Regions from separate parts of the Pseudarthrobacter adonitolis genome, predicted to be linked through region 2. Evidence: riboswitches for the same ligand, from Rfam matches in the RefSeq annotation. Region 2 holds a riboswitch; each other region holds the start of a gene.
What was found. A riboswitch is a leader RNA that binds a small molecule or an ion and turns the genes downstream of it on or off. The one in region 2 is predicted to bind thiamine pyrophosphate.
Positions count from the first base shown of each region.

Region 1: it holds a riboswitch for thiamine pyrophosphate, as region 2 does, so the genes downstream of both, thiO (glycine oxidase ThiO) here and ACZYZ4_RS17785 (ECF transporter S component) in region 2, are expected to answer to the same signal.
Region 3: it holds a riboswitch for thiamine pyrophosphate, as region 2 does, so the genes downstream of both, thiD (bifunctional hydroxymethylpyrimidine kinase/phosphomethylpyrimidine kinase) here and ACZYZ4_RS17785 (ECF transporter S component) in region 2, are expected to answer to the same signal.

Region 1 covers NZ_JBVAYW010000001.1:403,567-413,751, reverse strand. The annotation lists gene ACZYZ4_RS02090 (DUF3107 domain-containing protein) at 1-16, shown strand, start outside; gene ACZYZ4_RS02085 (hypothetical protein) at 71-373, shown strand; gene ACZYZ4_RS02080 (4a-hydroxytetrahydrobiopterin dehydratase) at 436-762, opposite strand; gene ACZYZ4_RS02075 (thiazole synthase) at 835-1,650, opposite strand; gene thiS (sulfur carrier protein ThiS) at 1,655-1,891, opposite strand; gene thiO (glycine oxidase ThiO) at 1,888-3,237, opposite strand; TPP riboswitch at 3,229-3,349, opposite strand; gene thiE (thiamine phosphate synthase) at 3,377-4,153, shown strand; gene ACZYZ4_RS02055 (RNB domain-containing ribonuclease) at 4,217-5,722, shown strand; gene ACZYZ4_RS02050 (DEAD/DEAH box helicase) at 6,015-7,718, shown strand; gene ACZYZ4_RS02045 (DNA-methyltransferase) at 7,727-8,599, shown strand; gene ACZYZ4_RS02040 (hypothetical protein) at 8,668-9,042, opposite strand; gene ACZYZ4_RS02035 (PHP domain-containing protein) at 9,166-10,020, opposite strand; gene ACZYZ4_RS02030 (aminopeptidase P family protein) at 10,091-10,185, shown strand, end outside.
Region 2 covers NZ_JBVAYW010000027.1:20,162-30,346, forward strand. The annotation lists gene ACZYZ4_RS17780 (ABC transporter ATP-binding protein) at 1-396, opposite strand, end outside; gene ACZYZ4_RS17785 (ECF transporter S component) at 396-1,046, opposite strand; TPP riboswitch at 1,111-1,252, opposite strand; gene ACZYZ4_RS17790 (heme-degrading domain-containing protein) at 1,309-1,851, shown strand; gene ACZYZ4_RS17795 (DUF4235 domain-containing protein) at 1,893-2,156, shown strand; gene mnhG (monovalent cation/H(+) antiporter subunit G) at 2,265-2,687, opposite strand; gene ACZYZ4_RS17805 (MrpF/PhaF family protein) at 2,677-2,955, opposite strand; gene ACZYZ4_RS17810 (Na+/H+ antiporter subunit E) at 2,952-3,497, opposite strand; gene ACZYZ4_RS17815 (Na+/H+ antiporter subunit D) at 3,494-5,101, opposite strand; gene ACZYZ4_RS17820 (Na(+)/H(+) antiporter subunit C) at 5,098-5,691, opposite strand; gene ACZYZ4_RS17825 (Na+/H+ antiporter subunit A) at 5,688-8,747, opposite strand; gene ACZYZ4_RS17830 (MFS transporter) at 8,937-10,185, shown strand, end outside.
Region 3 covers NZ_JBVAYW010000002.1:397,066-407,250, reverse strand. The annotation lists gene ileS (isoleucine--tRNA ligase) at 1-863, shown strand, start outside; gene ACZYZ4_RS04485 (bifunctional folylpolyglutamate synthase/dihydrofolate synthase) at 867-2,225, shown strand; gene ACZYZ4_RS04480 (DUF4233 domain-containing protein) at 2,228-2,665, shown strand; gene ndk (nucleoside-diphosphate kinase) at 2,705-3,124, shown strand; gene ACZYZ4_RS04470 (vitamin K epoxide reductase family protein) at 3,229-3,900, opposite strand; gene ACZYZ4_RS04465 (Rne/Rng family ribonuclease) at 4,350-7,628, shown strand; TPP riboswitch at 7,730-7,827, shown strand; gene thiD (bifunctional hydroxymethylpyrimidine kinase/phosphomethylpyrimidine kinase) at 7,820-9,394, shown strand; gene rplU (50S ribosomal protein L21) at 9,667-9,975, shown strand; gene rpmA (50S ribosomal protein L27) at 10,037-10,185, shown strand, end outside.

The DNA of each region.
Region 1 (10,185 bases), on a different contig from region 2:
TTTCGGCCAGTTCTAGCACGTCCGCGGCCAGCCGCCTTGGCGGTTGGCCGCTGCTTTCCGAGGAGATTCCATGCTTTCGCTGACCATCGTTGTCCTGGTCACAGTGGCCGCAGGCTTTGTTGTCTGGGCCAATGACAAGCGCCACACCCGGTACGGCACGGGGTTGCCCCCAGGGGTTGCCGTTGTAGTGGGTGCAATCAGCTGGATCATCTTCATTGCGGCAGGTTTTGGCTACCAGCCGGGCCTGACGTGGATTCCCTGGGTCCTGCCCATGGCGCTCGGCGCCGTCGCTGCCATCGGGACGGCCATTTACCTGGGCCGGACGCGCGAAAGCCACGATATGCAGCGGCTGACGCAGGCGCTCAAGCTGTAGGCCCGGGCCCGTTTCCTTACGTACCGGTGACCACCACCCAGCAGGGTGGTGGTCACAATCCGTTAAGTCACCGGTTGGGCAGTGGCGCCGAGCCGGGCGGCAGCGGCGCTCACTGCCAACGCGGCAGCGGCATCCCGCTCAGTGACCTTGCCGCCGGCGTCGTGGGATGTATAGCGGAGATGCACCCTGTTGAAGCGCCAGTCAAGGTCCGGATGGTGGTTCTGCTCTTCCGCCAGGCGTCCGACGGCGGCAATCAGCTCGAGTGCGGCGGCCGCCGTCGGCGTCTTATAGACAGCGACGAGCCCGCCCAGCCGGTACTGCCAGCCGGGCAGCGCGGCGAGGACGGCCTCGATCCGCTCCCGCGTGAGTGTGTCTTGCTTGCCGGCCATGGCGGCCTCCTTGGCTCGTCCTTTGAGCCCGCCCGTGCGGCTGGTCACGGGGCCGGGCCTGGAGAAAACGGCCTACAGAAATTCTGCCCGTCCTTCCATGGCCGATGACGCCAAGGCGTGCTCGCGGCGCGGAATCCTGCCGGCCGCTTTCGCCAGCCTACCGGCGATGACGGCGTGTTTGAAGGCCTCCCCCATAAGTGCCGGGTTCTGCGCACGCGTGACTGCAGTGGCCAGCAGCACGGCATCACAACCAAGCTCCATGGCCAGAGCGGCGTCGGACGCCGTGCCGATGCCGGCGTCCAGCACCACGGGCACCGAGGCGCGCGAGACGATCAGTTCGATATTGTGTGGATTCAGGATTCCCAGGCCGGTGCCGATGGGCGCTCCGAGCGGCATAACCGCGGTGGCACCCAGGGTTTCCAGCCGCAGGGCCAGGACCGGGTCATCGTTGGTGTAGGCGAAGACTTTGAAGCCCCGGTTTACAAGCTGTTCCGTAGCATCCACGAGCTCCACGGCGTCCGGCAGCAGGGTCTGTTCGTCGGCGATGACTTCCAGCTTGATCCAGTCGGTTTCCAGCGCTTCGCGGGCGAGTTCCGCCGTCATGACCGCGTCCCGGGCGGTGAAGCAGCCTGCGGTGTTGGGCAGGATCCGGATCCCGTGGTCCACCAGGAGCTGGAAAAGGGACCCCGATTCAGCGGGCGAATAGCGCCGCATGGCCACCGTGGTCAGTTCGGTTCCGGACGCCAGCAGGGCGGCGCCCAGCCCGTCGAGGCTCGGCGCGCCACCCGTGCCCATGATGAGGCGGGAGCCGAGCTCGACGCCGTCGATGACCAGCCTGTCTGCGGCCACGGGACGGTTTTGTGTGCTGATGTTGCTGGTTACTGTCATGGTGTCAGCCTCCCTGGACTGCGGTGACCAGTTCGACGTCGTCACCTTCGGCGAGGGCCGTGACGAACCACTGGCTGCGGGGTACTACTTCGGAGTTATGGGCGACGGCGACGCCGATTTTCTGCCCGTCTGTCGCCTGGCCGTTGGCTGCGAGCAGGCGGCCCGTGATCTGGCTGATGAGGGTGGTGATGGAGGCGTCATCCGCCACGGAATGGCGCGAGCCGTTGAGGGTGATGTTCATGCTGATTCCTTCTGTGGGTCGAGGTCCTTCGTGCTGCTGATGTCCTTTCGCGGGGACTGTGTGCCGGCTATGTGGTGCTTTCCTGAAAAGCGGGCCGGACTGAGCGCCCCCCATCGCGGGTCCGTCCGGCCGTCCAGCAGGTCCCGGCAGATGGCCGCCGCCGCCGGAGCAAGCAGCACTCCGTGGCGGAAAAACCCGGTGGCAACAATGAGCCCGGCAATGATCCCCGTGTTCCCTGTGCTTGGTGCGGACACCGGTACGCGGCCGAGGAGAGGTGCGTTGTCCGGGGTCGCCGGTCTTGCCCGTGCTGTGCATTCCAGGAGTTCAAGCTCCGAGACGGCCGGCACCAGGACCTGGGCGTCACGCAGCAACTGGTAGACGCCACCGGCCGAGACAGCAGCGTCGTCGCCTGAACCGGCGAGCGCGTCCTCTCGCTGCGTTGCCCCGATCACCACCGTGCCGTCCTGCCGGGGAACGATGTAGACGGGCACGCCATGGACCATCCCGCGGACCGTCGAGGTGAGGAGCGGGCGCAGGTGCTGCGGAACAGCCAGTCGAAGAATGTCACCGTAGACGGGCCGTAGCGGCAGGTGCAGTCCAACCGGCAGGCCATCCAGCGACGCCGCCTGCAATCCGTTGGCCACGATGGTCTCCCCGGCCTGGACACTTCCGCCGTGGGCGAGCTTCACGCCGCTGACGCGGCCGTCCTCCCAGAGAAGGGCAGCGGCCCTTTGGTCAACGGCGAATCCCCGGCGGGCACCTGCCACGGCGGTTCCTGCTCCCGGTTCGTGGACGGCCAGGACTTCCTGGAGGCACGCCAACAGTTTCCGTGGATCCACCTGGTGGTCTGCGGGGATGTCCAGGGCGCAGGATATGGCCGGGCTGAGCAGGGATTCCCTCGTCCTGGCCACACGGACAGTCAGGGGTTCCACCACCAGGCCGCTGGCCTGCTGCACGGCCCGAAGGTCCATCAGCGCCCGGCGGTCCGCAGCGTCCGCGCCGATGGCGAGGGTCGGCGTCGTCAGATATCCGGTATCTCCAGCCCCGGCCAGTGCGAGGTCTGCCGCGAACGCAGGCCACAGGCCGGAGGATGCAAGCATCAGCTCAAGGAGGTCTTCCTCCTGGTAATGCAGCTCGCTCACAGGAGCAAGCATGCCAGCGGCTGCCCAGCTGGCGCCGTTCCCGGGCGCGTCATCGATCAGCACCACGGAACGGCCGGATCGCCGAGCCGCCCAGGCTATGGCGTGGCCGATGACTCCGCCGCCGATGACTGCCACGTCGGCGTGCAGGACTGCGGCCGGGCCGGCTGATGCAGTCTCAGGTGGGCTGCTTATTGCAGGGGGCACGTGGTTCCTTCCCTACGCCGGTACTAGCCGGATCAGGTCAAGCGGTCGGCTCTGACGCCCTCTCAGCCCGGCCGCTTTGTGACGGCTGCAACGGGCTCCCGCAGTACCCGCCCAGTTTAGGGGAATTAGGCTGGTTTCCATGAACTCGCAATCCATCGCCGCTGCAGGCACGTCCTCCGCCAGCTCTTCCACCCCCGCATCTTTGACCGGAACAGACCCCGCTGGCGGCATAGGCACCGGCCTCCCGCACAGCGCCAGGCTGTACCTGTGCACCGAAGCGCGCCGGGACCGCGGGGACTTTGGCGAGTTTGTGGACGCGGCTTTTGCCGGCGGCGTCGACATCATCCAGCTCCGCGACAAGGCGATCGAGGCGGCCGAGGAACTGGAGTTGCTGGCCGTGCTTCAGGCAGCGGCCGAACGCCACGGAAAGCTGTGGGCAGTCAATGACCGTGCCGATATCGCGATGCTGTCCGGCGCCCCTGTCTTCCACATCGGGCAGAAGGACCTGCCGGTTGCTTCCGCCCGCACGCTCCTGGGCGGGCGCACAGCCATCGGGCTTTCCACGCACACCGCCGAACAGATCGAAGGCGCCATCCGGCTGTCCGGTGGGCTGACTGCCCAAGGCGGCCTGGACTACTTCTGCGTCGGACCGGTCTGGGCCACTCCCACCAAACCCGGCCGGGCCGCCGTCGGCCTTGACCTGGTGCGGTACGCGGCCGAAGCAGTCCGCGCTGCCGGTGGCACACAAGCCACGCTGCCCTGGTTTGCCATCGGAGGCATCGATCTCGGCAACGTAGAACAGGTGGTGGACGCCGGTGCCGGCAGGATTGTTGTGGTGCGTGCCATTACCGAAGCCTCCGATCCCGCAGCGGCCGCCGCGGCACTCCTGGCGGCCCTGGACGCGGGCGCATCCTGACAATCCCCGCGTGGCGGGCGGCGGGCGTGCACGATCCGTGGAAATCGGGCTAACCTGACTTTCGTGTCACATCATCGGTTGGCCCCCAATGTCCACGAGCAGACCAACGACCTCGCGGCGGCGCTGAGCGCCCTGCGGACCGAGCTGGAACTGCCGGGACCCTACCCGGCGGAGGCGGTCCGGGACGCGGAGGCGGCAGTGGCCGCACACGAGTTGCCGGGCGCTGACCTGACGGACGTGGACTTCCTCACCATCGATCCGGCATCATCCACTGACCTGGACCAGGCGCTGTTCATCGAGCGCGCGGGCACTGGCTACCGGGTGCTTTACGCCATCGCTGATGTGCCGTCCTTTGTCCGCCCCGGCGGCGGACTGGACGCAGAGACCCGCCGCCGCGGCCAGACGTTCTACGCCCCTGACGGCCGTATCCCGCTGCACCCGGAGGTCATCAGCGAAGGGGCCGGCAGCCTCCTCGCCGGGCAGCTGTGTTCCGCATATGTCTGGGAGTTCGGGCTGAACGACGCCGCGAAAGTCTCCAAGGTGGCTGTCCGAAGGGCCACCATCCGCAGCCGCGCCAAGCTGAGCTACAAGGGAGTCCAGGCCGAGCTCGACGCCGGAACAGCCGGTCCCGTCCTGCAGCTCCTGAAGGAAGTGGGCCTCAAGCGCGTCGAGCTGGAGCGCCGCCGCGGCGGTGCCAGCCTAAACATGCCTGAGCAGGAAATCGTCCAACTGCCCGACGGCGGCTACCGGATTGCCGCGGCGCCGCAGCTTCCGGTGGAGGACTGGAACGCCCAGATCTCCCTGATGACGGGAATGGCGGCGGCAAACCTGATGTTGGCAGGAAAAGTGGGCATCCTGCGCACCATGCCCGCCCCGGACGAGCGCTCCCTGCGTCACTTCCGCCTCCAGTCCGAGGCGTTGGGCAAGCCGTGGGACGGCAAAATCAGCTACGGCGAATACCTCCGCAGCCTTGATCCGACAGAGCCCCGGCAACTGGCCATCCTGCACTCCGCCGGCATGCTGTTCCGCGGCGCCAGCTACACGGCGTTCGACGGCACAGTGCCGGACGACGCCATCCAGTCCGCCATCGGCGCCGCCTATGCCCACACCACAGCACCGCTCCGGCGTCTTATCGACCGCTTTGTCCTGGTGATCTGCGAAGCCCTGAGCAACGGCAAGCCGGTACCGGACTGGGCGCGGGAAGCCCTGCCGTCCCTGCCGGAGATCATGGCCGGATCCGACCAGCTGGCATCGCGGATGGAACGCATGGCCCTGGACACCGTGGAGGCCGCACTCCTGGTCAACCATGTGGGCCAGGACTTCGATGCGATCGTGATTTCCGGCTCCAAGCCACAAAAAGACAACGGAAACGGCAACGGGAAAAACGGCAACGGCACCAAGATTGGCGCTGCGAAAAACGGGAGCGGTCCCTCGGGGATCATCCAGATCGCCGAACCCGCCGTGACGGCCCGCTGCGCTGGCGACCTGGAATCCGGCACCAAGGTGCGGGTCCGCCTGATCTCCTCCGATATTGCCGCGCGCGAGGTCCACTTCGAGCTCCTTGCCTGAACGATTAGCGCCCTGCCTGTTCGGCCCAAAGCCGGGATTCCGGGTCCGTACGGCTAGACTGAAGAAGTAGATATGGATGCCCGGTCGTTGATTTCCTTGATTTTGAATTCAACAAGCCCGCCCCTACGCGATCTTGAGATGCACCCGTTGGTCACCAGTGCCAGCATTTTGATAGCCCGCGATCGGCTTCCACTGGATTTGCTTGCGCGCCAGAGCGTGCTCCGGAACGGCCACGTTGGCCGGCCCGTTGAGCAGGCAGCGCCAATGCCCAAATGAATAAGGAAACTCCCCTGTGAGTGAATTGCATACCCACCAGATCCTGACTGATGACTCCGGCATCGAGACGATCGAACCCGAAGAAACCATCATCTCGGACGAGAAGCCGCACGAGATTGAGGAGAAATCCTTCGCTGACTACAACGTCCGCGCCGACATCGTGGAGTCCCTCGCCGACGCCGGGATCACCCACCCCTTCCCCATCCAGGCCATGACCCTGCCGGTGGCGCTTTCGGGCCACGACATCATCGGGCAGGCCAAGACCGGCACCGGCAAGACCCTCGGTTTCGGCATTCCCGCCCTGCAGCGCGTGGTAGGTCCGGACGACGCCGGCTATGACAAGCTCGCCGTTCCCGGCGCACCGCAGGCCCTGGTCATTGTGCCCACCCGCGAGCTGGCCGTTCAGGTGGCCAACGATCTCCAGAACGCGTCCCGGAAGCGCAACGCCCGCATCACCACCATCTACGGCGGCCGTGCCTACGAGCCCCAGGTGGAGGCCCTGCAGAACGGCGTCGAGGTTGTCGTTGGTACTCCCGGCCGCCTCATCGACCTCTACAAGCAGAAGCACCTCGTCCTGAAGAACGTCAAGATGGTCATCCTTGACGAGGCCGACGAAATGCTGGACCTCGGCTTCCTCCCGGACGTGGAAACGCTCATCGCCGGTACCCCTGCGGTCCGCCAGACCCTGCTGTTCTCCGCCACCATGCCCGGCCCGGTCATCGCCATGGCCCGCCGGTACATGACGCAGCCCACCCACATCCGGGCCGCTGATCCGGACGACGAGGGCCTCACCAAGCGCGATATCCGCCAGCTCATCTACCGTGCCCACAGCATGGACAAGATCGAAGTTGTTGCCCGCATCCTGCAGGCCCGCGGCCGCGGGCGGACCATCATCTTCACCAAGACCAAGCGCACTGCCGCGAAGGTTTCCGAGGAACTCGTGGACCGCGGCTTCGCCGCTGCCGCCATCCACGGTGACCTCGGCCAGGGCGCCCGCGAGCAGGCTCTCCGCGCCTTCCGCAACAACAAGGTGGACGTCCTGGTGGCCACCGACGTCGCCGCCCGCGGCATCGACGTCGACGACGTCACGCACGTTATCAACTACCAGTGCGTTGAGGACGAAAAGATCTACCTGCACCGTGTGGGCCGCACCGGCCGCGCGGGCAACAAGGGCACCGCCGTGACCTTCGTTGACTGGGACGACATGCCGCGCTGGGGCCTGATCAACAAGGCTCTGGGACTCAGCGTCCCCGAGCCCGTGGAAACGTACTCCTCCTCGCCGCACCTTTACGAAGAGCTGGACATCCCGGAAGGCACCAAGGGCCGCCTGCCCCGCAACAAGCGCGTGCTGGCCGGGGTCGACGCCGAGGTCCTCGAGGACCTGGGCGAGACCGGCAAAAAGAACACCCGCCCCAGCGGTGGCCGTGACGGCGGCCGCGATGGCGGCCGCGATGGCGGCCGCGACAGCAACCGTGACGCCGGCCGCTCCACCAGCCGCCGCACCGGCGAGCCCGGCGGACGCTCCGGTGACCGCCGTCGTCGTACGTCTGATGCGGCGACGGCCGGCACCAGCCCCGCCCCGGAACCGGCTACAGCGGCTCCGGCCGACGGCGAAGTGGACCCCCGTGCCCGCCGCAGCCGGACCCGGACCCGCCGCCGCAACGGCGAAGTGGTGGCCGGCGCCGACAACGGTGCGCAGCCCGGCAGCACCGAGGCATAACAGCCTCGATGACTGACACCGTCTGGGCGCCGGACGGCAGCAACCTGGTGGTTCACGCGGACAACGCGGAGTTCCTCCCCTCGCTGCCGGACGGCGCCTTCACCTTGATATACGTTGACCCGCCGTTCAACACCGGCAGGGTCCAGAAGCGCCAGGAAACCCGGATGGTGCTGAACACCGACGGTGACGGCGACCGCGTGGGCTTCAAGGGGCGTTCCTACGACACCATCAAGGGCGCCCTGCACCGGTACGATGACGCCTTCAGTGACTACTGGTCATTCCTGGAACCCCGGCTGGTGGAGGCCTGGCGGCTGCTGGCAGACGACGGCACGCTCTACCTCCACCTGGACTACCGGGAAGTCCACTATGCCAAGGTGATGCTTGACGCGATCTTCGGCCGCGAGTGCTTCCTCAACGAGATCATCTGGGCGTACGACTACGGTGCCCGCGCCAAGTACCGCTGGCCCACCAAGCATGACAACATCCTCGTGTACGTCAAAAACCCGGCGAAATACCACTTCGACAACGCCGAGGTGGACCGTGAGCCATACATGGCACCCGGCCTGGTGACACCGGCCAAGCGGGAGCTCGGGAAGTTGCCCACCGACGTCTGGTGGCACACCATCGTCTCCCCCACGGGCAAGGAAAAGACCGGGTACCCCACGCAGAAGCCTGAGGGCCTCATCCGCCGTGTGGTGACGGCGTCAAGCCGGCCCGGTGACTGGTGCCTGGACTTCTTTGCCGGTTCCGGGACGCTCGGCGCCGTGGCGGCCAAACTGGACCGGAAGTTCGTGTGCGTGGACCAAAACCAGCCCGCAATCGACGTGATGGCCAAGCGGTTGGGTGCCAAGGCGACCTTTTCGTCGTTCCCGGCCATCTAGGCCGCACTTAACGTCGTTATGGGCGCCCAAAACGACGTTAAATGCGACTTGCTTGTCAGCCGGTGGTTCTATCCGCACCCATGCATCAGCTGGATGCCGTGGTCAGACTGCCGGTTGTCCAGAACGACGCCGTTGGAGTCACAGTGCGCGTTGACCAGCAGCGCATGGCTGCCGTTCTGGAAGTTCCCCTTCTGGCCGATGGGCGCCGTTGGGTCAAGCTCCTTGAGCGATCCCGGCGGCACGAAGATCCAGGCGTTGTCCGCGACGCTGTAGGCCCAATTGCCTTTAACATAGAGCTGGAAGCCCGGGAACGGCTCGTAAAAAGTGGCCCCGGTGAGATTGTCCGGGCGGCTGGCGTTGGTACAGTCCAGCGCATTGGCGGCTGTGGGAACAAACATAAAGGCGGCAGCAAGGCCAGCCGCGGCCAGGGATTTCTTGAACATCGATTCTCTCCGTCACTCGTTGGACACTGCTTGAGACGAGACCTCCAATGGCGCGGCCTGCGCCGCTCCCCAGTAAGCGCTAGAGTACTCAGCGTCGACGACTAGTCAATACGCTGTAGTATGCTACGGCTCCGCACGCACCACGGCGGTTCCCGTGCCGAGTTCCTCGATCCGTGCCAGCACCTCTGCAGTCGTGAGGTTTTCTCCGAGCAGGTTCGGTTTGCCCGTTCCGTGGTAGTCCGATGAGCCCGTGATCAGCAGTCCGTGCTTGGCTGCAAGTCCCCTGAGGAAATCGCGCCCCTCCTCCGGGTTGTCGCGGTGGTCGATCTCCAGGCCCGCCAGGCCGGCGTCGATCATGTCGCGGTACGTGCGCTCCCCCACGATCCGGCCCCGGCCGGACGCCACGGGGTGGGCGAACACGGGAACGCCTCCTGCGGCCCGGACAAGTTCGACGGCGGTGGCTGGGTCGGGTGCGTAGTGCTGGACAAAGTAGCGCGAATGGGACGTCAGGATGGACGTGAACGCCTCCGAGCGGTCAGACACCACACCGGCCGCCACCAGGGCATCAGCGATGTGCGGCCGGCCCAAGGTAGCCCCGGGAGCCACATGGTGGATGACGTCGTCCCACGTCAGCGGGTAGTCTTCGGCGAGCAAAGTCACCATGCGTTCCGCCCGGGTGACGCGCGCGTCCTTGGCCTTGGTGATCTCTTCAAGCAGCCCAGGGTGGGCAGGATCGTGTAGGTAACTCAACAGATGCACACTGATGCCCTGCCCGGTCCGGCAGGAAACCTCCATGCCGGGAACCAATGCCACCCCGTTTTCCAGCGCCGCGAGGGACGCCTCAGCCCAGCCATCCGTGGAGTCATGGTCGGTCAGCGCCACCACGTCCAGGCGCGCCCGGGCAGCCGAAGCCATCACGTCGGCGGGGGTTTCGGTGCCGTCCGAAACATTCGAGTGGGCATGCAGGTCAATCCTCACTTGCCCAGCCTAGTTGACCGCGCCCGCGCCGGTATTGGCCCCGCCTCGGTGCTGGTGAGACGATGGTGCCGTGAACGACGCCGAAAATACCCTGAACTCTGCCTCCCAGCCCCTCGACGAGCGCGTCAACAACCGCTCGCAGCGGCCCAGTTCCGCTGCCTTCAA
Region 2 (10,185 bases):
GCGCCGCCAGATCTCGTCCCGGGGAACGGCGAGGTTTTCGGCGCCGAAGGCGACGTCGTCACCCAGCCGCGAAAGAACCACCTGCGTTTCGGGGTCCTGCTGCATCAGGCCCGAGCGGCCGCGCTGCCCGCGGGGCACCACGCCGTCGATCAGCAGCGAACCGGTCTCGTCGGCGTCGTCCCCTTCATCACCCAGCACCCCCGCGAGCGCATGCAGCAGCGTTGACTTGCCCGCCCCCGACGGGCCCAGCAGCAGCACCCGCTCGCCCGGAGCGATATCAAGGTCGAGCCCGTGGACGGCGGGGGCGGAACGCCCGGCATGCCGCCAGCCCCAGCCACGGGCGGACACCGCGGCGGGGCGCACCCCTGCCGCGGCACCGGCGTCGGAAGCGGTCATTAGTTGAACGCAGGCTCCGAAGCTGCCTTCCGCGATGCGAAGGAGCTCAGCACACCAGTCTTGGCGAGGCCGCGGGTGGCGACCCAGGACAGCGCCCCGGCGATGACCGCACCCGAAAGGGTGCAGAACAGGATGTAGGCGAGCTTGTCACCGGGTTCGTACGCGATGTTCCAGCCCCAGGGCATGAAGGAGTCATTCAGGCCGCAGAAGAGACCCGCCCCGGCACCGGCCAGCAGTGCGGCGATGAGGTTGTACTTCTGGTGCAGGAAGGACTTGAACCGGAAGTTGCCGTACACCAGGAGGAAGAACACCAGCTCGGCGCCGAGGCCCTGAAGGAGCCCGGAGATCAGCACGGTGGCGCCGTACTGGGAGCCCATGATGAGTTCGCCGGTGGCGGCCACGGTTTCGCAGAAGAGCGCCGCGCCGGGCTTGCGGATGATGAGCATGCCCAGCACAGCCGGGATCATCCAACCGCCGGCGATCAAGCCGGTCAGCGGGGGGTAAACCGCGTTCATGGGGGCGGAAACGATTCCGGCGCCCTGGGACCAGGCCCAGAAGATGACGCCGCCGGTGATCGCGATGAGCGCCGCCACCACAATGTCCACTACGCGCCAAGTATTGCCGGTTTTTTTGATTGATGCAGTTGTCATTCGGTCCTCCTGAGGAACAGGAGGGGAAAGTGCCCCGGCGTGCGGCGCTGCCGCCGATACCGGACACTTCGAGAACTCGACTCCCTTGCGCCGGTACTAACCGGATCAGGTTCGAGGGTCTGCGGCTGTCCGCACTCTCAGCGCCCACCTGCGGTTCCCTGGCAATGCCAGTGATGTCCGACGGCGGCGCTCCCCTGTCGTAATAAATCTGCCCTGATGGGCGTGATCCAGTTTACACCGCGGGCGGGGTAGATTGTGGGCCATGACTGCCAACAACCCGACTGTGACTGCGTTCAATCCCGATTCGACGGTGCCCCAGCCGGCGGGGCTGCTTGAGGCCCTGATTGCCCGGGTCGAAGCCGAGATCAACGAGCTGCAGTTTCCGCATTTCAGCAAGGACGACTCCCTCAACCTCGGGCTGCTCCTGGTGGAGCTGGGCAAATCGCGCCGGCTGCCCATCCCGATCGACATCACCAAGGGCGAGCAGGTGCTCTTCCACGTTGCCCTGGACGGCGCCACCCCGGACAACGAGCGCTGGATCCGGGCGAAGCAACGCACCGCCGCCAGGTATGAGATCCCGTCGCTGCTAGTGGGCCTCCGCGGCAGGCTGCACGGCGGCCGGATCGAGGACCACGGCTGGTTCGACGAGTCCACCTACGCCCCGCACGGCGGCTGCTTCCCGGTGTACGTCGCCGGCGTGGGAGCCGTGGCCACGGTGACGGTTTCGGGCCTGCCCCAGCAGCAGGACCACGATCTCGTGGTGGAAGCCCTGCGGGAGATTCTGGAGTCCATGCAGCCGGGTTAGGCTAAAGACAGTCCCGGATCCGCTCACAAGGAGTTCAACGAATGAACCTGTTCATCAAGCTGCTCGGCACTGCAATCAGCCTCGGCGCCGGATTCGTCGGCACCAAGATGGTCAACACCGTATGGGAAAAGTCCACCGGCAGGAAAGCACCCACCGGCAGAGACGAAGACACCCCCACGAGCCTCCGCTCGGCGCTCACCTTCGCGCTCATTTCAGCCTCGGTCAGCACCATCATCCAGGTTCTCGCCAACCGCGGCACGCAGCGGGCCATCGTGCGCTTCGCCAAGTCCCAGGACATCGTCTAAGCCCACCACCAGCAACCGCTGAGTTTTTGTCCAGATAACTGCCTCTAATCGGCCGTGACGCCGTGTTATCTGGACAATAACTCACGTGGGGCGTGCGGCGAGTGACGCTCAGTCCCGGCGGTCGCCGTCGGATGCTTCATCCCGGGCTGACTCGTCCCGGGCGGATTGCGCCGCCTTCTGAACCACGGCTTCAAGTTCATCGGAGCTGAGCAGCTCGCGGTGCAGGTGTTTGGTGCGGTAGCCGGAGCGGCCCACCATATGTGCGGAAACGGGCACCGTCAGCAGCTGGAAAATCCAGGCCCCCAGCAGCACCGGCCACACCCACCAGGTGCGCAGCTGCAGGCCGATCGCTGCCAGGAGCAGAAACAGCCCCAGCACCTGGGGCTTTGTGGCCGCGTGCATGCGGCTCAGCAGGTCAGGGAAGCGCAGCAGGCCGACGGCGGCGGCGAGCGACATGAGGGCACCCACCACAAGGAATATCGCCGACACGGTATCGATGACGTTATCTATCACGCTGGCCTCAGGATTCATTGGCCTGCTCCCGCCGGTCGGCCACGAAGCGCGCGACGGTCACCGAACCGATGAAGCCGACGATGGACAGCGCCACCAGGAGCATGAGGTTGTTGAGGTGCCGGTTGACGGCCATGTCGATGCACAGGGCCGCGCCGAGGATCGCGAGCAGGACGTCGGAGGCCAGCACCCTGTCCAAGAGCGAGGGGCCGCGGGAGATCCTGATGATGGCTCCCGCCGCTGCCAGCGAAAGAATGACTGCCGTGACAGCCAGGACGGTCTGCATCATGCTGCGGCCTCCTGCCGGATTGCTTCGAGTTCTTCGCGGGTGCCCATGATCCTGATCAGGCCCGCTTCGATGGAGCGGACTTCCTTGCGCAGGTTCTCGATCTCTTCCCGGCTGCTGACGTTGAGCGCGTGGAGGTACAGGGTGGACGTTGACCGGTCCACTTCCACCACCAGGGAGCCCGGGATCAGCGAAATCACGTGCCCGGTGGCGGTGACCATCAGGTCCTGATGGCTTCGCAAAGGGACTGCGACGACGGCGTTGATCACCTTCGGGCCGCGGACAGCCGCCAGAAACATGACCTCGATGCTGGCAGCCGCCACCCTGCCCAGGAAACGCAGGGCAAATGGCACGGCGTGCAGAATGTTGAAGCGGCCGCTGAGTTCCACCGGCGGCAGGTAGAACATCCGGGCCACGAGCACGGCCAGCAACGCGCCGAAGAGCAGGTTGCCGGGGCTGAAGTCCTGCCACAGGGCAGCCCAGACAATCACCAGCCATACCAGCAGGGGCAGTTCCTGGCGCAGGGAAATCCGGCGGCGGCTCATTTGCCCCCTCCGTCTTTCAGGGCCAGCGGGGGAACTTGCGTGTCCTCGCCCAGTACGGCCTGGATGTAGGCGGACCTGTCCAGCATTTCGTGGGCGGCCTGGTCCGAGACGGTGAACAGCGGGCCCGCGAAGACCGTGAGTGACACACCAAGGACCACCAGGCCCAGGGTTGAGCCCACCATGGTGCGGGGCAGCAGCGTGACGTTTTTGCGGCCGGCCCGGCTGCCGGTATCCGAATCCTCGGGCTCGGCCAGCAGGACCGGGTCCGGGTGCTCAGCGTCCGAGGGCTTGCGCCAGAACGCGCGGTTCCAGACCCTCGCAACGGCCAGCAGGGTCAGGAGGCTGGTGGCCACGCCGCCGATCACCAGGGCGTAGGCCAGGGGCGTGCCCAGTTCGATGCCCGCCTGGATGAGCCCCACCTTCCCCAGGAACCCGGAGAAGGGCGGGATCCCGGCCAGGTTCATGGCGGGGATAAAGAACAGCAGGGCCAGCATGGGTGACAGCTTGGCAAGGCCTGCCAGCCGGTCCACGGAGGAACTGCCGCCGCGGCGTTCGATCAGGCCCGTGACCAGGAAGAGACTGGTCTGGATGGTGATGTGGTGGGCCACGTAGAACACGGCGGCCCCCAGCCCCGCCACCGAGGACATCGCCAGGCCAAACACCATGTAGCCGATGTGGCTCACCAGGGTGAAGGACAACAGACGTTTGATGTCGCTCTGGGCCAGGGCGCCCAGGATTCCCACCACCATGGTCAGCAGCGCCGCCACCATCAGCGGAGTGTTCAGGCTGTCCCCGGGGAAGAGCAGGGTTTCCGTGCGTACCATCGCGTAGACACCGACTTTGGTTAACAGGCCGGCGAACACGGCCGTGACCGGCGCCGGCGCCGTGGGGTAGGAGTCAGGCAGCCAGAACGAGAGCGGGAACACGGCCGCCTTGATGCCGAAGGCCACCAGGAGCATCACGTGCAGTAGGGTCTGGGTTCCCTCGTCCAGGTCCGAAAGCTTGATGGCGAGGTCGGCCATGTTCACTGTTCCGGTGGCGCCGTAGACCATGGCGATGGAGATCAGGAACAGCACCGACGACACCACGGAAACCACCACGTAGGTAACTCCGGCGCGGATTCGGGGGCCGGTTCCGCCCAGTGTCATCAGCACATAGCTTGCCGTCAGCAGGATCTCGAATCCGACGTACAGGTTGAAGAGGTCCCCGGACAGGAACGCGTTGGACACGCCGGCCACCAGGATCAGGTAGGTGGGGTGGAAGATCGACACTGGAGCGTCCTGGTCGCCGTCGGCCATGCCCTGCCCTGTGGCGTAGACCAGCACAGCGAGGCTGACGGCGGACGACACCACGAGCATGAGGGACGAGAACTGGTCCACCACCATCGTGATGCCCCACGGCGGCAGCCAGCCACCGATGTTCACGGCGGCGGTTCCGCCGTTCCAGACCGAAGCAAGCAGCGCGCACTCGAGCAGGAGCGTCAGGGACAGCACGGCAATGCTCACGGCGCGCTGGGCGCGGGAGTCCCGGATCAGCAGGAAGGCCAGGGCGGCACCGAGGATGGGAAGCACGACGGCGAGCGGGGCAAAGCTTGCAATGTTCACTTCATACCTCCTTCGGGACCAGGGGTTACATTCCGCGAGCCGGGTTGCTCTTCAGCGGCGGCATCCGCGGCAGGAATCTCCTTGGCACCGGCCGTGACGGAATCGCCGGCCGCTTCCGGGCCGTCCGACGTCGAGGCGTGGTCCGAGACGGAGCTCCCGTCGCTGCCAAGCATCGTCAGGGGAAACTCGGAAGTCTCGGCCGGAATAGGGGCGTCGTCTTCGGCGTCGAAGCGGGGCGTCTCGGCGACGCGGAGGTCCTCGACGTCGTCCTGGATCTCATCCTGGCGGGCCAGGACCCATGTGCGGTAGATGATGCCGAGCATAAATGCCGTCACGGCGAAGGAGATCACGATCGACGTGAGGATCAGGGCCTGCGGAAGCGGGTCTGCGTATTCCTGGGCGCCGGTGTCCTTGTTGTACAGCGGCGCCAGGCCGGCATGGCCGCCGGTGGCCAGGATCAGCAGGTTGGTGGCGTTCGCCAGCAGCATCAGCCCGAGCAGCACCCGGGTGAGGCTGCGTTCCAGGATCAGGTAGATGCCGCACGCATACAGGGCACCCATGACGGCCAGCAGGGTCAGGTTGACGCTCATCTTTGGCCCTTCGCGGTGGTTTCGGCAGGGACGCCCACGGGTTCCCGCACCTGGGCAGCGGCAGGGGCGTCATCGGTTGGCGAGTCCTCGGCAGGCTCGTCCTCGGCGGGCGCAGTTCTCTGCTCGTCAAAGTGTTCGTCGATCTCGGCGCCCAGGCTGCGCAGGACGTCCAGCACCAGGCCGATCACCACGATGTATACGCCGATGTCGAAAATGGTGGACGTGACGAACTTGATGTCCCCGAAGACCGGCAGCCAGAGTTCGATGATGGCGGACTGGAATACCTGGCCTCCCAGCAGCAGCGGTACCACGCCGGACGCCGCCGCAGTGGCGAGCCCGATCCCCAGCAGGGTACCGGCGCCCACGGGGGTGGCCTCGCGCAGTTCGAACCGGCCGCCGGCCAGGTAACGCATTGCCAGGGCAAGCCCGGCAGTCAGGCCGCCGGCGAAGCCGCCGCCGGGGAGGTTGTGGCCGGCCAGGAGGAGATAGAGCGAGAAGATGATCAGGGAGTGGTAGATCAGCCGCGTGACCACTTCAAAGATGATGGAGCGCCGTTCCGGTGCCAGGGTCCGCCCCGCCACGATCCAGGCATCCCGGGCGGAGGCTGCGAATTTGCGGCTGATGGCCAGCGCCGCTGCCTCCCGCGACCCGGGATCCACCGCAACCTGGCGGCCTACACTGCCCTCGGCAATGGTTTCTGAGACCCTGCTCCGGTCGCCGCGGCCGCGGACGAAGATGAGGCTGGCAACACCTGTGGCGGCCAGGGCAAGGACGGATATTTCACCGAAGGTGTCCCAGGCACGGATGTCCACCAGGGTCACGTTGACGATGTTCAGCCCGCCGCCGCCTTCATAGGCGAGCCGGGGGAATTCCAGGGACACGGGCACGGCCACCCGGGCGCCCATGGCGTGGATGGCGGCGAAGACCATGGTGACTCCGAAAGCCGCCCCGATGATCACGCGGATCACCCGGTACTTGCCGCCGGTGCGGTCACGGAGTTCGGCGGGCAGGCTGCGCATAGCCAGGACAAAGGCCACCAGGATGATGGTTTCCACGAGCATCTGGGTGAGGGCCAGGTCCGGGGCGCCCTGGAGCGCGAACATCAGGGCGATCCCGTACCCGGTCACGGACACCATCAGCACGGCGAGGAACCGCTTGTTGGCCTTGACCGCGGCCAGCGCGCCGATCACAATTCCTGCCCCGACCACAGGCTGCAGCGGCGAGTACGGATCGATGAAGTACAGGTTGTCCGGAAGCGGCTTGCCCGCCAGCACCATGGCCGTCAGCGGCAGAGCGAACGCCATGGTGAGGATAACGGCGAGATAGAAGTACAGGGAACCACGCTGCGTGCGGCCCGTGATCCAGACGGCTGTGTCGTCCAGGGCGCCGATGATGAGCTGATAGACGCGATCGCCGTCGATCCAGCCAGGCACACGGGACTGCGCGCGTGCCACCAGGTTTCGTCCGAAGTACATCGCTAGGCCCAGCGCGAACGTGAGGGCGGTCAATCCCAGGGCGGGGGTGAAACCGTGCCACAGCGCAAGGTGGCCTGCCTGCTCGGCAGGTGTGCCGGCGTCGGACGCGGTGGAGGCGAACAGCGCGGCGTAGGGCTGGACCCAGGCGTCCACCAGCGCCGGCCAGAGGCCGTAGACGATGCTGAGGAGGCTGAGGAGGGCGGGGGCTGCCAGGAAGGACGGCTTGACGGCCTTGAACGTTGTCCGCTCAATTCCCGGCTTCACCGCGAACGCTCCCCACATAAAGAGGGCGCTGTAGGCGAACGTGAGAATGGACCCGAGGACGATGCCGACGAGCACCAGCATGCTCCAGGCCTCGCCGCCGGAAGCGTGGTGGACAAAGGCTTCCAGGACTGATTCCTTGGCCACAAATCCGGCGAGCAATGGGACGCCGGCCATCGAGGCGGCACCGATGCCGGCCACAATTCCGAGCGACCGCGACGACCCGAACACGCCGGACAGCTGGCGGATATCGCGCGTACCGGCCTGGTGGTCGATGATGCCTACCACCAGGAACAGGGTGGCCTTGAACAGTCCGTGGGCCAGGAGCATTGCGAGGCCGGCGAGTGCCGCGTCCGGCGTGCCCAGCCCCACCACCATGGTCAGGAACCCCAGTTGGCTGACGGTGCCGTAGGCCAGGATAAGTTTGATGTCGGTCTGCCGGAGCGCCCGGTAGCCGCCCACCAGCATGGTGGCCAGACCCAGCCCCAGCACGATGACCTGCCAGTAGGCGGTGTCGGAAAATCCCGGGGCGAGCCGTGCCACCAGGTAGATCCCGGCCTTCACCATGGCCGCGGCGTGGAGGTAGGCGCTCACCGGAGTGGGGGCCGCCATGGCACCCGGAAGCCAGAAGTGGAACGGAACCAGCGCGGACTTACTGATGGCACCCGCCAGGATCAGTACGACGGCGGCGGCAACGATTGCGCCTGTCGGTCCGCTGATCAGGGTGGGAGCTTGCGCCAGGATTGCCGAGATCCGGTAGGTTCCGGCGCTGTGGCCCAGCATGATCAGGCCCACCAGCATGGCCAGCCCGCCCGCGGTGGTGACCATCAGGGCCTGCAGCGCAGAGCGCCGGGCTGCCAGCCTGGTGCGGGCGAAGCCGATCAGCAGGTAGGACAGGATGGTGGTGAGTTCCCAGAAGATGAACATCAGGAGAAGATCGTCAGCGATCACCAGGCCGAACATCACTCCCGCGAAGGCGAGGAACTGGGCGCCGAAGCCTCCGAGATCCTGGTCCTTGAGGCTGAAGTACCGGGCGCAATAGACGAGCACCAAGGCGCCGACGCCCAGGATGAGGAGCGACATCACCCAGGCAAGGGGATCGAGCCGGAAGGCGAATTCAAGATCCAGCCCGGGAACCCAGGGAAAGACCTCCGTGGCTGCCCCGGAGTCCGAGTACACGGCGCTGTGCTGGAACAGCAGCCAGACAAAGGACGCAGCGGGCACAGTCGCCAGCGCGTAGAAAGCGTTGCGGCCTAAGGCCCTGAACAGAAATGGCGCCACAGCAGCCACCGTAAAGTGCACGGCAAGGACTGTGATCACTGGATCTCCGCAACGTCAGGGATTCGATTGTCAAAAGTTAGGGCAGGCGGTCATTCGTAAAGTTCGGTGGCCAGTTTATCAAGGCACCCTTGGCACTATTCCCGCTCCGGGCCGTGGGTCCCTGGAATTTACCGGGTGTCCGGCGTACCATCACCGCCTTGTTCGCCAGGGGCGGATACGATTCAGCCTATGAACACCGCCAGCGCTCCTGAGGCCATGCAGCCGCCATCGGAACTTGCGTCCGGAAACGAGGCCACCGGCAAAGGCCGTGTGCTCGCCTGGGCCGCCTGGGACTGGGGATCTGCGGCCTTCAATGCGGTCATGACCACTTTCGTCTTCACCGTCTACCTCACCTCCAACTCCTTCGGCGGCAAGGATCAGGCCTCGGCCGTTCTTGGCGGCGCCCTGGCCATTGCGGGCATCGCCATCGCGCTGCTCGCTCCCGTGACCGGGCAGCGCTCGGATCAAGGCGGGCGCCGCAAACTATGGCTGGGGGTCAATACGGCCGCTGTCGCCATCCTGACGTGCCTGTGCTTCTTTGTGTTCCCGCGGCCGGAGTTTCTGCTGCTGGGCGTTTCCCTGATCGCGCTGGGGAACGTGTTTTTTGAGTTCGCCGGCGTCAACTACAACGCCATGCTGGCCCAGATCTCCACCCCGAAGAACATCGGCAAGGTCAGCGGGTTCGGCTGGGGCATGGGCTACCTGGGCGGCATTGTTGCCCTGCTGATTGTGCTGCAGCTCTTTGTGCAGCCGAGCTTCGACTGGTTCGGCGCCTCCACTGACGACAGCCTGAACATCCGGCTGGTGGCTGTGTTCTCGGCCCTGTGGTTCTTCATCTTTGCCCTGCCGGTGCTATTCGCTGTCCCGGAACTCCCGCGGCCGGCGCGGGCCCAACCGCCGGGTTTCCTGGCCTCCTATGGCCTGCTGATCCGCCGGATCAAGGCAATCTACGCCACCAGCCCGCACACCATCTACTTCCTCCTGGCCAGCGCAGTGTTCCGTGACGGCCTCGCGGCAGTGTTCACGTTCGGCGGGATCATCGCGGCCGGCACCTTTGGCTTCGAATTGTCCCAGGTCATCTTTTTCGCCATCTTCGGCAACGTCGTGGCGGCCGTGGGCGCGGTCATCGGCGGGTTCCTGGACGACCGGGTGGGGCCCAAGGCCGTGATTGTGGGTTCCCTCGTGGGGCTGCTGGTCGCCGGGACCATGATCCTGGTGCTCGGCAACAGAGACTACGTCTTCTTTGGCACGGCGTGGGCCGGCAGCACCACGTTCTGGGTCTTCGGACTGTTCCTGTGCCTGTTTGTGGGGCCTGCCCAGTCCTCGTCCCGGGCCTACCTCGCCCGGCTGGCACCCCACGGCGAATCCGGCGAGCTGTTCGGCCTCTACGCCACCACCGGCCGTGCCGTCAGCTTCCTGGCTCCGGCGCTGTTCACCC
Region 3 (10,185 bases), on a different contig from region 2:
CGCTCTACACAGCGCTGGAAACCGTGTCCCGCGTGGCCGCCTCGCTGCTGCCGCTGGTATCCGAGGAGATCTGGCGGGGCCTCACCGGCGGTCGCTCCGTGCACTTGGCTGACTGGCCGGACGCTGACCTGTTCCCGGCCAACGCTTCGCTGGTGGAAGCGATGGACCGCGTGCAGCAGATCTGCTCCACCGGATCTTCACTGCGCAAGGCCGCCAACCTGCGCGTGCGGCTGCCGTTGCAGGAACTGACCGTTGTGGCACCCGGCGCGGATGCGCTGGGAGGCTTCGCCGTCGTCGTCGCCGACGAACTGAACATCCGTTCCGTCCGCCTGCTCGACGCCGACAGCGCCTCCCCGGAGGAGTTCGGCATCGAGCAGAAGCTCGTGGTCTACGCCCGAGCAGCGGGCCCGCGCCTGGGGAAGAACGTCCAGCAGGCCATCAAGGGCTCCAAGTCCGGTGACTGGTCGGTTTCCGATGCTGGAGTGGTCATCGCCGGAGGCCTGGAGCTGGAACCCCAGGAGTACACCCTGGAGACAGTGGTGGCAGAGTCCGACGGCGGATCTGCTTCAGCAGCAGTCCTGCCGGGCGGCGGCTTTGTGGTGCTCAATACCGAGGTCACGCCCGAACTTGAGGCCGAAGGGACTGCACGCGACACGGTCCGCGCCATCCAGCAGGCACGCAAGGACGCCGGACTGAACGTGAGCGACCGGATCCGGACCACCGTCACGGCCGTTCCCACCGTGATCGACGCACTGCTGGCCAACGCCGGGCTGGTCAAGACCGAAACCCTGACCCTGGAGCTGGCCACCGTTCCGGCTGAGTCAGGCGAACCATGCATCACCGTCGAAAAAGCAGAGGCCTGAGCAATGACTGACGAATTCTCCGTAGAGAGTGTGTACGCCGAGCTGCTGGGGCGTGCACCGGAAAACAAGATGGAGCCGCGTCTCGCGCCGCTGTTCCGGGCCATGGACGTGCTGGGGGAGCCCAACAAGGCGTTTCCGATCATCCACGTGACAGGCACCAACGGCAAGACTTCCACCGCCCGGATGATTGAGGCCGGTCTACGCGCGCACGGCCTGAGCACCGGCCGCTACACCAGCCCGCACCTGTCCAAGGTCACCGAGCGCATCAGCATCGATGGCCACCCCGTCTCTGACGAAACGTTCGTCCGGATCTGGGACGAGATCCGCCCGTACCTGCAGATCGTCGACGACGAACTTACCGCTGCGGGGGAGCCCCGGCTCACGTACTTCGAGTGCCTGACCATCCTGGGCTTCGCGATCTTCGCGGACCAGCCCGTCAACGTGGCCGTGATCGAGGTGGGACTGGGCGGCATCACCGATGCCACCAACGTGGGCGACGGCCTGGTTTCGGTGGTCACCCCCATCTCCCTGGACCACACCGACCTGCTGGGCGATACCACCGAAGACATTGCCTACGAGAAGGCCGGCATCATCAAGCCCGGCGGTTACCTCGTCAGTGCCTCGCAGCCCGTTGATGCTGCGCAGGTGCTGCTCGAGAAAGCCAAAGACGTGGCAGTCCCGTTCCGGTTTGAAGGCGTGGAGTTCGGCGTCGAATCCCGGACGGTTGCCGTGGGCGGCCAGGTGGTGAGCATCCAGGGCATCGCCGGCCGGTACCCGGAACTGCTGCTGCCGCTGCACGGCGCGCACCAGGCCCAGAACGCCGCAGTGGCCGTGGCAGCCCTCGAGGCCTTCTTTGGCGGCGAAAAGGAACTTGACGCCGAGGTGCTCCAGGAAGCCTTCGCGTCCGTCACGTCCCCGGGGCGCCTTGAGGTGGTCCGGACAGCGCCCACCATCATCGTGGACGCGGCCCACAACCCGGACGGCATCAGGGTCTCGGCCGAGGCCATCCAGGAGGCCTTCACTTTCACCCGGCTGGTGCCGGTAGTGGGAGTCCTGAAGGAGAAGGACGCCGAAGAGATCCTGCGCCAGCTCAAGGAATCCTTGGGCGACATCGCCCAGGAATACTGCTTCACCCAGTCCAACTCGCCACGGGCAGTGCCCGCGGCCGAACTGGCCGAACTGGCCGTGGAGATGGGCTTCGGGGAAGACAACATCCACATCGCGGAGAAACTCGACGACGCCCTGGAATGGGCCGTTGAACGCGCCGAAGCCAACGATGACCTCTCCGGCGGCGTCCTGGTCACGGGGTCCATCACCCTGGTGGCGGAAGCCCGGATCCTGCTCGGAAAGACGGAGGCCTAGCGGTGGCCAAGCTGACCAAAGCCCAGCGTGAATGGCGCCCGGGAATGCCCAAGAAGCGCCGGTCCACCAAGGTGATGTTTGCCTCCACCGTCCTGCTGCTTGAGGCGTTTGTGGTGTTCTTCGCAACGCTGGCAGTCTTTGGACTCAAGCGCGGTGAGTTTCCGCCGGCGCTGATCCTGGGGATCGGTATCGCGCTGAGCGTCGTGATGGTCCTTGCCTGCGCTGTGCTGTCCAAGCCGTGGGGCGTAGGGCTGGGCTGGATCCTGCAGATTGTGCTGATCCTGACGGGCATCGTTGAGCCCATGATGTTCCTGGTTGGCGCGCTGTTCGGCCTGGCATGGTGGTACGGAATCCGCACCGGCATCAGGATTGACTCCGAGGCCGCCCAGCGCGAACGCGAACAGGCCGACTGGAACGCGGCGCACCCGGAATCCTCGTAGAATTGTCCCGAAACCCACCCCTTACGCATTGGAGCAGCCATGACCATCGAGCGCACCTTGGTACTGATCAAGCCCGACGGCGTTGCCCGCAACCTCAGCGGCGCCATCCTGGGCCGCATTGAGGCCAAAGGCTACACCCTCAGGGAACTGAAGAAGGTTGAGGCCAGCCGGGAACTGCTGGAGCAGCACTACGAAGAGCACGTGGGCAAGCCGTTCTACGAGCCCCTCGTTGAATTTATGCTCAGCGGCCCGGTCGTGGCAGCGATCTTCGAAGGCCACCGCGTCATTGAAGGCTTCCGGTCCCTGGCCGGCACCACCGATCCCACCACTGCCGCCCCCGGCACCATCCGCGGCGACTTCGGCCGCGACTGGGGCCTGAAGGTCCAGCAGAACCTGGTCCACGGCTCCGACTCCGTGGACTCGGCCGAGCGCGAAATCAAGATCTGGTTCCAAGACTAGGTCCTGCATCCACCAAGTACAGGCGCGAACTGGCACGTAATGCCCTCAAATCCGAGATCTGAGGGTATTAGGTGCCAGTTCGCGCCTTTTGTGCGGGGCTCGCGTTAGAAGCCCGAGGTTCCGGCAAACACCTGGATGAACGCGAAGAAGATGCTGGCGATGACTGCCACGTACAGCAACGCGGTGATGATCCAGCCTGATTCGCCCAGCACACGTGCCGCCCCTGACGGGACGGGGATGATGCCGTGGACGACGTTGCGGATGGTTACCCAGACGAAGAGCGGGATCATCGCGGCCCAGACGATCATGCAGAACGGGCACAGGACGTGGATGTCGTAAAGTGCCTGCGACCAGAGCCACACCACAAACGCGAACCCGAGCGTGACGCCGGCCTGGAGCCCTGCCCAGTACCAGCGGGCGAACGTGGCGCCGGACAGCAGGGCCATGCCCGCGGTGATGACGACGGCGAACGCGACGATGCCAATAAACATGTTGGGGAACCCGAACGCCGAGCTCTGCCAGGTCTGCATGACCTGGCCGCAGGAGATCCAAGGATTAACGTCGCAGGCCGTTACGTGATTCGGATCCTCGAGGACGGCGAGCTTTTCCAGGACCAGAGCCCCTGAAGCCAGCCAGCCGATGGCGCCGGTGATGACCATCAGCCAGCCGAGCGGCCGGTTACGCGCCATCGGCGGCACAGTCCCGGGCCTGGCGGGCAACGGCTGGGCCGCAGGGGAGGCTGCCGGCGTGTCGGTGCCGTGGGAAATGCTGGGCATGGTGGCGTCCTTTGCTTCGGGTGCTCCTTGCCCGATTGTAACCCCGGTGACTGGAAGCAGCATTCAGCCAGCGCCCTCACGGACTGATCCGCTGCCCTTGGTTCCGCCGTCTTTCAGCCCGGGTGTGAGAGAATAAACATGGCTGGAGGCCGACCCACATTCGGACTCCGGTCCGGTGGCTTGTTTCAAGACCGCCAATGATGAGCAGGGCAGGCTTCGGATTCTCTAATCCGGCTTCCCGCAATTCCATTGGTCGGCACCTGGTTGTGGCGTGTAGAACAACGGGTTTCAGGACACAGCCGACGGCTCCCACGGGCTGCCGCACCCCTCTATCGGTGCGAACCTGGGAGTATCCACTTGACTTCTGTCAACGCCTGCGGGTTTTGACAATATGTGCCCCAATGGGTGCCGGATGTGGCGGTACGTCAGGGGCAGGAGTGTTGCCACATATGGAAAACGAACAAGCACCAGCCGTTAACGATGAAGCCGCCGCCGAGGCTGCGGAAGCGCCCAAGAAGGCCACCCGGACGCGTCGGAAGGCAGCGCCGAAAGCCGCAGAGGCCGCACCAGTGACTGACGCTGCTGAGGGCGTCGCACCGGAGCCCAAGGCGCCGGTTCGCCGGACCCGCGCACGTAAGAAGGTGGACACCGCCGAACCGTTGCCGGCGTTCGCTGTTGCAGCCACAAAAGCACCTGCCATTGTTGCCGAGACCGCCGTAGAACCCGCCGCCGTGGAACCCGCGGGCGAAGCCGCAGCCCCTGAAGCTGCAGCGGAGACCAAGCCTGTCCGCCGGCGTCGCGTGGCCACGCGCAAAACCTCGGCCCCCGACGTCGCTCCCGCGGCCGTAGGACAAACAGCTCCTGAGGAGCAGCCGGCCCGTGAAACCGCAGCAACGCCGGCCCCGGAAGCAGAGGAAGTCGCAGCCGCGGAGGCCGCCGCGCCCGCAGCAACCGCCGCCGTCGCCCCCGTCAACACTGCCGCCGCGCCTGCTGAAGAGCCGGCTGCTGCTGCTGAGCCTGCCAGCCCGTTCAGTTCACTGTTCCTCGAGCCGGCGTCCACCACGTCGGTGCTTTTCCAGGCCCCTGACCTCAGCACAGTGGTCCGCCCCGCACCGGCCGCCGCCGTGGTTGAAGAGCCGGAAGAGGACGACGCCGAAGACGGCGAAGCGGACGACGCCAACGGCCGCCGCAGGCGCCGCAGCCGTGGTCGCCGCGGACGCAGCCGCACAGGCGAAAGTGATGCCGACGGCGATATCGAAGGCGACGACGGCGCAGCCGAAGAAACTGATGAGGAATCCGCTGGGCAGGCCGATGAGGGAGTGACGTCCCGTCGTCGTCGGCGCCGCCGCCGTGGCGACCAGGATCTGGAACTGACCGGAGGAGAAGGCGACGACCCGCCCAACACGGTGACCCGCGTTCGCGCGCCGCGCGCCGCGACCGAGGCGCCTGTCAACAACCGCGTCACGTCCGTTAAGGGCTCCACCCGCCTCGAAGCCAAGAAGCAGCGCCGCCGCGAATCCCGCGACACCGGCCGCCGCCGCACCGTCATCACCGAGGCCGAGTTCCTGGCCCGTCGTGAATCAGTTGACCGGCAGATGATCGTTCGCCAGCGCGACGACAGAATCCAGATCGGCGTCCTCGAAGACGGCGTCCTGGCCGAACACTTTGTCTCCAAGACGCAGCAGGACTCCCTGATCGGCAACGTCTACCTCGGCAAGGTGCAGAACGTCCTGCCGTCCATGGAAGCAGCGTTTGTTGACATCGGACGCGGCCGCAACGCCGTCCTCTACGCCGGTGAAGTGAACTGGGAAGCCGTCAACCTCGAAGGCAAGCAGCGCCGGATCGAAAACGCGCTCAAGTCCGGCGACACCGTCCTGGTCCAGGTCACCAAGGATCCCGTGGGCCACAAGGGTGCACGCCTGACCAGCCAGATCTCGCTGCCCGGCCGCTACCTCGTCTATGTGCCCGGCGGCTCCATGACCGGCATCTCCCGCAAACTGCCCGACGTCGAGCGCAACCGTCTCAAGCGCATCCTCAAGGACCGCCTCCCGGAGCACGCCGGCGTTATCGTCCGCACCGCTGCCGAGGGCGCCTCGGAAGAGGAGCTCACGCACGACATCAACCGGCTGCGCGCGCAGTGGGAGGGCATCGAAAGCCAGTCCACGTCCACCAAGATCCTCGCCCCGGAGCTGCTCTACGGCGAACCTGACCTCACCATCAAGGTGGTCCGTGACGTCTTCAACGAGGACTTCTCCAAGCTGATCGTCTCCGGTGAAGAGGCTTGGGACACCATCGAGGCCTACGTCACCTACGTTGCCCCGGACCTCGTGGGCCGCCTGGAAAAGTGGACCAAGGACCAGGACATCTTCGCTGCGTGGCGGATCGATGAGCAGATCCACAAGGCCCTGGAACGCAAGGTCTTCCTGCCCTCGGGCGGTTCGCTGGTCATCGACCGCACCGAAGCCATGACCGTGGTGGACGTCAACACCGGCAAGTTCACCGGCAGCGGCGGCAACCTCGAGGAGACCGTCACCAAGAACAACCTCGAGGCAGCTGAAGAAGTGGTCCGGCAGCTCCGGCTCCGCGACATCGGCGGCATCATCGTTATCGACTTCATCGACATGGTCCTCGAATCCAACCGCGACCTGGTCCTGCGCCGCATGGTGGAGTGCTTAGGCCGCGACCGGACAAAGCACCAGGTGGCCGAAGTGACCTCGCTGGGCCTTGTGCAGATGACGCGCAAGCGCATGGGCACCGGGCTCCTGGAAGTCTTCGGGGAGCAGTGTGAAACCTGTGCAGGCCGCGGAATCGTCACCCACGACGACCCCGTGGAGCACCGCCGCGCCAACACCGTAGCCGCAGAGCACCACGTGCAGCGTGCGGATCACCGCCCGGACAGCCAGCGCACGGACAGCCAGCGCACGGACAGCCAGCGCACGGACAGCCAGCGCCCGGACAGCCAGCCGGGTGGCCGCACTGACCGGAAGCGCCGCCGCGGACGGGGCGGCCAGCCGCTGGAAACGGCGCCGGCAGCTCCGATGCAGATCCATACGGTCCACCCGGAACCCAGTGATGCCGAACGCCATGCCAAGGCTGAGGCCACGCGGGCAGCGCTTGCGAACATTGCGGCCGCAGCCCACGCTGCGCACATGCACGACGACGAAGTGGCTCACGCATCAGCTGCCGCGGGCCAGACTCCCGCTGCGCCGGTGCCGGCTCCGGCTGAGCGGTCCGAGACGGACTCCAACGGCCGCCCGGCCGCTGTACTGACGTTTGGCGGCGAGCAGGTGGTGCTGCCGTTCGTGCAGCACCACGAGGACCAGCCGCACGCACCTGCCCTGACACTTGACCGCCTCGCAGAGGCCTTCGCCCACCTTGGCGAGCCGGCCCCTGTAGCGGAAAGCACGCCGGCGGCAGCCCGGGCAACTGAAAGCCAGCCGGCCGAACCTGTCCGTCATCAGCAGCCCGCTGTGGCGGAGAAGGACTACTCCGACCACACCAAGCAGCCCCCCGCCCGCCGACCCCGTCGGAACCGGAGTGCCAGCCGTGCCCAGGGCGCAGCCAACGCCACGTCCGTGGAGCATCACGCAGCCGCTCCGGCGGCTGCCGCCGGACACACCCACGCCGCCAAGGCCCCGGAGTCCGTCAAGGCTCCCGTGGCTGACAAGCCGGCGGCCACCAACGCGCCCATCATCCTGGGCGTAGGGGTTCCGGCCTCGGAGCTCTGACCAAACAGTAGGGCAAGCCACTACAACGGCGCCCGGACGTGTCTGTGAATCACAGGCTGCGTCCGGGCGTCCGGCGTTAAGTCCTGAGGAACGCTAGGCTGGTGACTGACACGGGGTGCCGCGCAGAGAGCCGGCTGAGATCCACACCCGTTGAACCTGTCCGGTTAGCACCGGCGAAGGGATGTCCTCCTTTGGCTTCAACTTCTGTCCTTCCTCCTGCAACACCCCTGACTACGGCAACCCCCGCTGGGCTCCGGCCCGCACCAGGCCGCTCTTCTGCGGTCAAGGTGCTGCGTGACGTTCCGCGGGTGCTGTCCATTGCCGGATCGGACCCGTCAGGTGGCGCAGGCGTCCAGGCCGACCTCAAAAGCATTGCGGCGCTTGGCGGCTACGGGATGGCGGCCATCACCGCCCTGACGGTCCAAAACACACAGGGGGTCCAGGCGGTTCACGTCCCGCCGGCGTCCTTCCTGCGCCAGCAGCTCGATGCCATCAGCGACGACATCACCATCGACGCGGTCAAGATCGGCATGTTGGGCGACGCTGCGGTGATTGGCGTGGTCCGGGACTGGCTGGAAAAGGTGCGTCCCGCCGTCGTCGTTCTTGATCCGGTGATGGTGGCCACGAGCGGAGACCGGCTGCTGCAGGAGTCTGCCGAGGCGGCCCTGAGGGGGCTGCTCCCGCTCGCGGACCTGATCACCCCCAACCTGGCCGAATTGGCCATCCTGGTGGGGGAGCCGCAGGCGCGGGACTGGCTTGATGCGCTCGGGCAAGGGGAGCAATTGTCCGCCGCGACCGGTGCCACCGTCCTGGTCAAGGGCGGCCATCTCGACGGCGGTGCGTGCCCGGATGCCCTGGTCAACACCACTGGGCTGCTCACCCAGGAGGTGGTGGAAGTGAGCGGGGACAGGATTCCCACCCGCAACAGCCACGGCACCGGCTGCTCGCTGTCGTCGGCCATGGCTACGGCTCAGGCAAGGCTGGGGGACTGGGAGGCCGCACTGCGGAAGGTTAAGCCATGGCTGGTTGGTGCGCTGCAGACCTCTGCCCAGCTGGAGGTGGGCGGAGGCAACGGCCCAATCAACCACTTCCACCACATGCAGCGGGTTCCGGCAGTCGGCGAATTTGCACACACGCTGCGTCGGGCGTCGGAGCCGGATCTTGAGGCCATCTATGGGCTGGATTTCATTCGCGACCTGGGGGCCGGCACGTTGGCTGAGGAACAGTTCGCCTATTACCTCGCTCAGGACGCCATCTATCTCAACGGCTATTCGCGTGTCCTTGCCCGGGCCAGTGCGCTGGCGCCCACGGAAGCCGCGCAGCTGTTCTGGGCAAAGTCGGCCCAGCAATGCCTTGAGGTCGAATCCGAACTGCACCGCACGTGGCTGAGCACCAGAGCAGTGGAATCCGCCCTTGGACCTGTCACCAAGTCCTACGTGGACCACCTGCTGGCGGCCTCGGCATCCGGAAGCTACGCGGTCCTCGTGGCGGCGGTGCTGCCGTGCTTCTGGTTGTACGCCGACGTGGGACAGACCCTCCACGCGGAGTTCCTGGCTGCCGGTGCCCCTGCAGCGCACCCTTACGCCGACTGGCTGCGGGCCTATGCTGACGAGGACTTCGCACAGGCCACCCGCGACGCCGTCGCCATGGCTGACGAGGCCGGCCGGAGCGCTTCCGCGGATGAACGGGCGGCGATGCTTGTGGCGTTCAGGCAGTCATGCCGGTTCGAAGTGGAATTCTTCGACGCGCCGCGAATTCACTCCTGACAGTCTCAGGCCCGCGCGGCCTGTAGGATAGTCAGGCACGGTTTTGGATTGTCAGTGCAGTACCTGCTTGTGGGTCCTATCACAGACAACCGACCGTAACCAGCCTCATTTGCGGCCGAAGGCAAAATTAGCGTATTCTAGATCTTCGGTGCTTACGCCAACACTTGGGTTACGACCCCACGGCGTTGAGGCACAGCGAGAACCCAGCCAATTATGGAAACGGGTTCAGCACGCAAATTTAGTAATAAACGTCGAGAGAAGTGAGTTCCCAAGTGGTGTACGCGATTGTCCGCGCAGGCGGCCGCCAAGAGAAGGTTTCCGTTGGAGACTTCGTTACCCTGAACCGCGTCCCCGGTGGAGCCGGCAGCACCTTTGAGCTGCCCGCACTGCTCCTGGTAGACGGTGACAAAGTCACCTCTGCTGCTGCGGACCTGGCCAAGGTAACGGTTACGGCTGAGATCCTCGAAGACCTCCGTGGTCCGAAGATCGTCATCCAGAAGTTCAAGAACAAGACCGGTTACAAGAAGCGCCAGGGTCACCGTCAGGAATTGACCAAGGTCAAGATCACGGGTATCAAGTAACTCTTCGTTAGCGTTCAGGTTCTTCAGCAGATTCCCCAGAATTTAAAGGCAGGCATTTCAAATGGCACATAAAAAAGGCGCGAGTTCCACTCGCAACGGTCGTGACTCCAACGCCCAGTACCTCGGCGTCAAGCGCTTCGGCGGTCAGGTAGTTTCCGCAGGCGAGATCATCGTCCGCCAGCGTGGCACCCACTTCCACCCGGGCGCCGG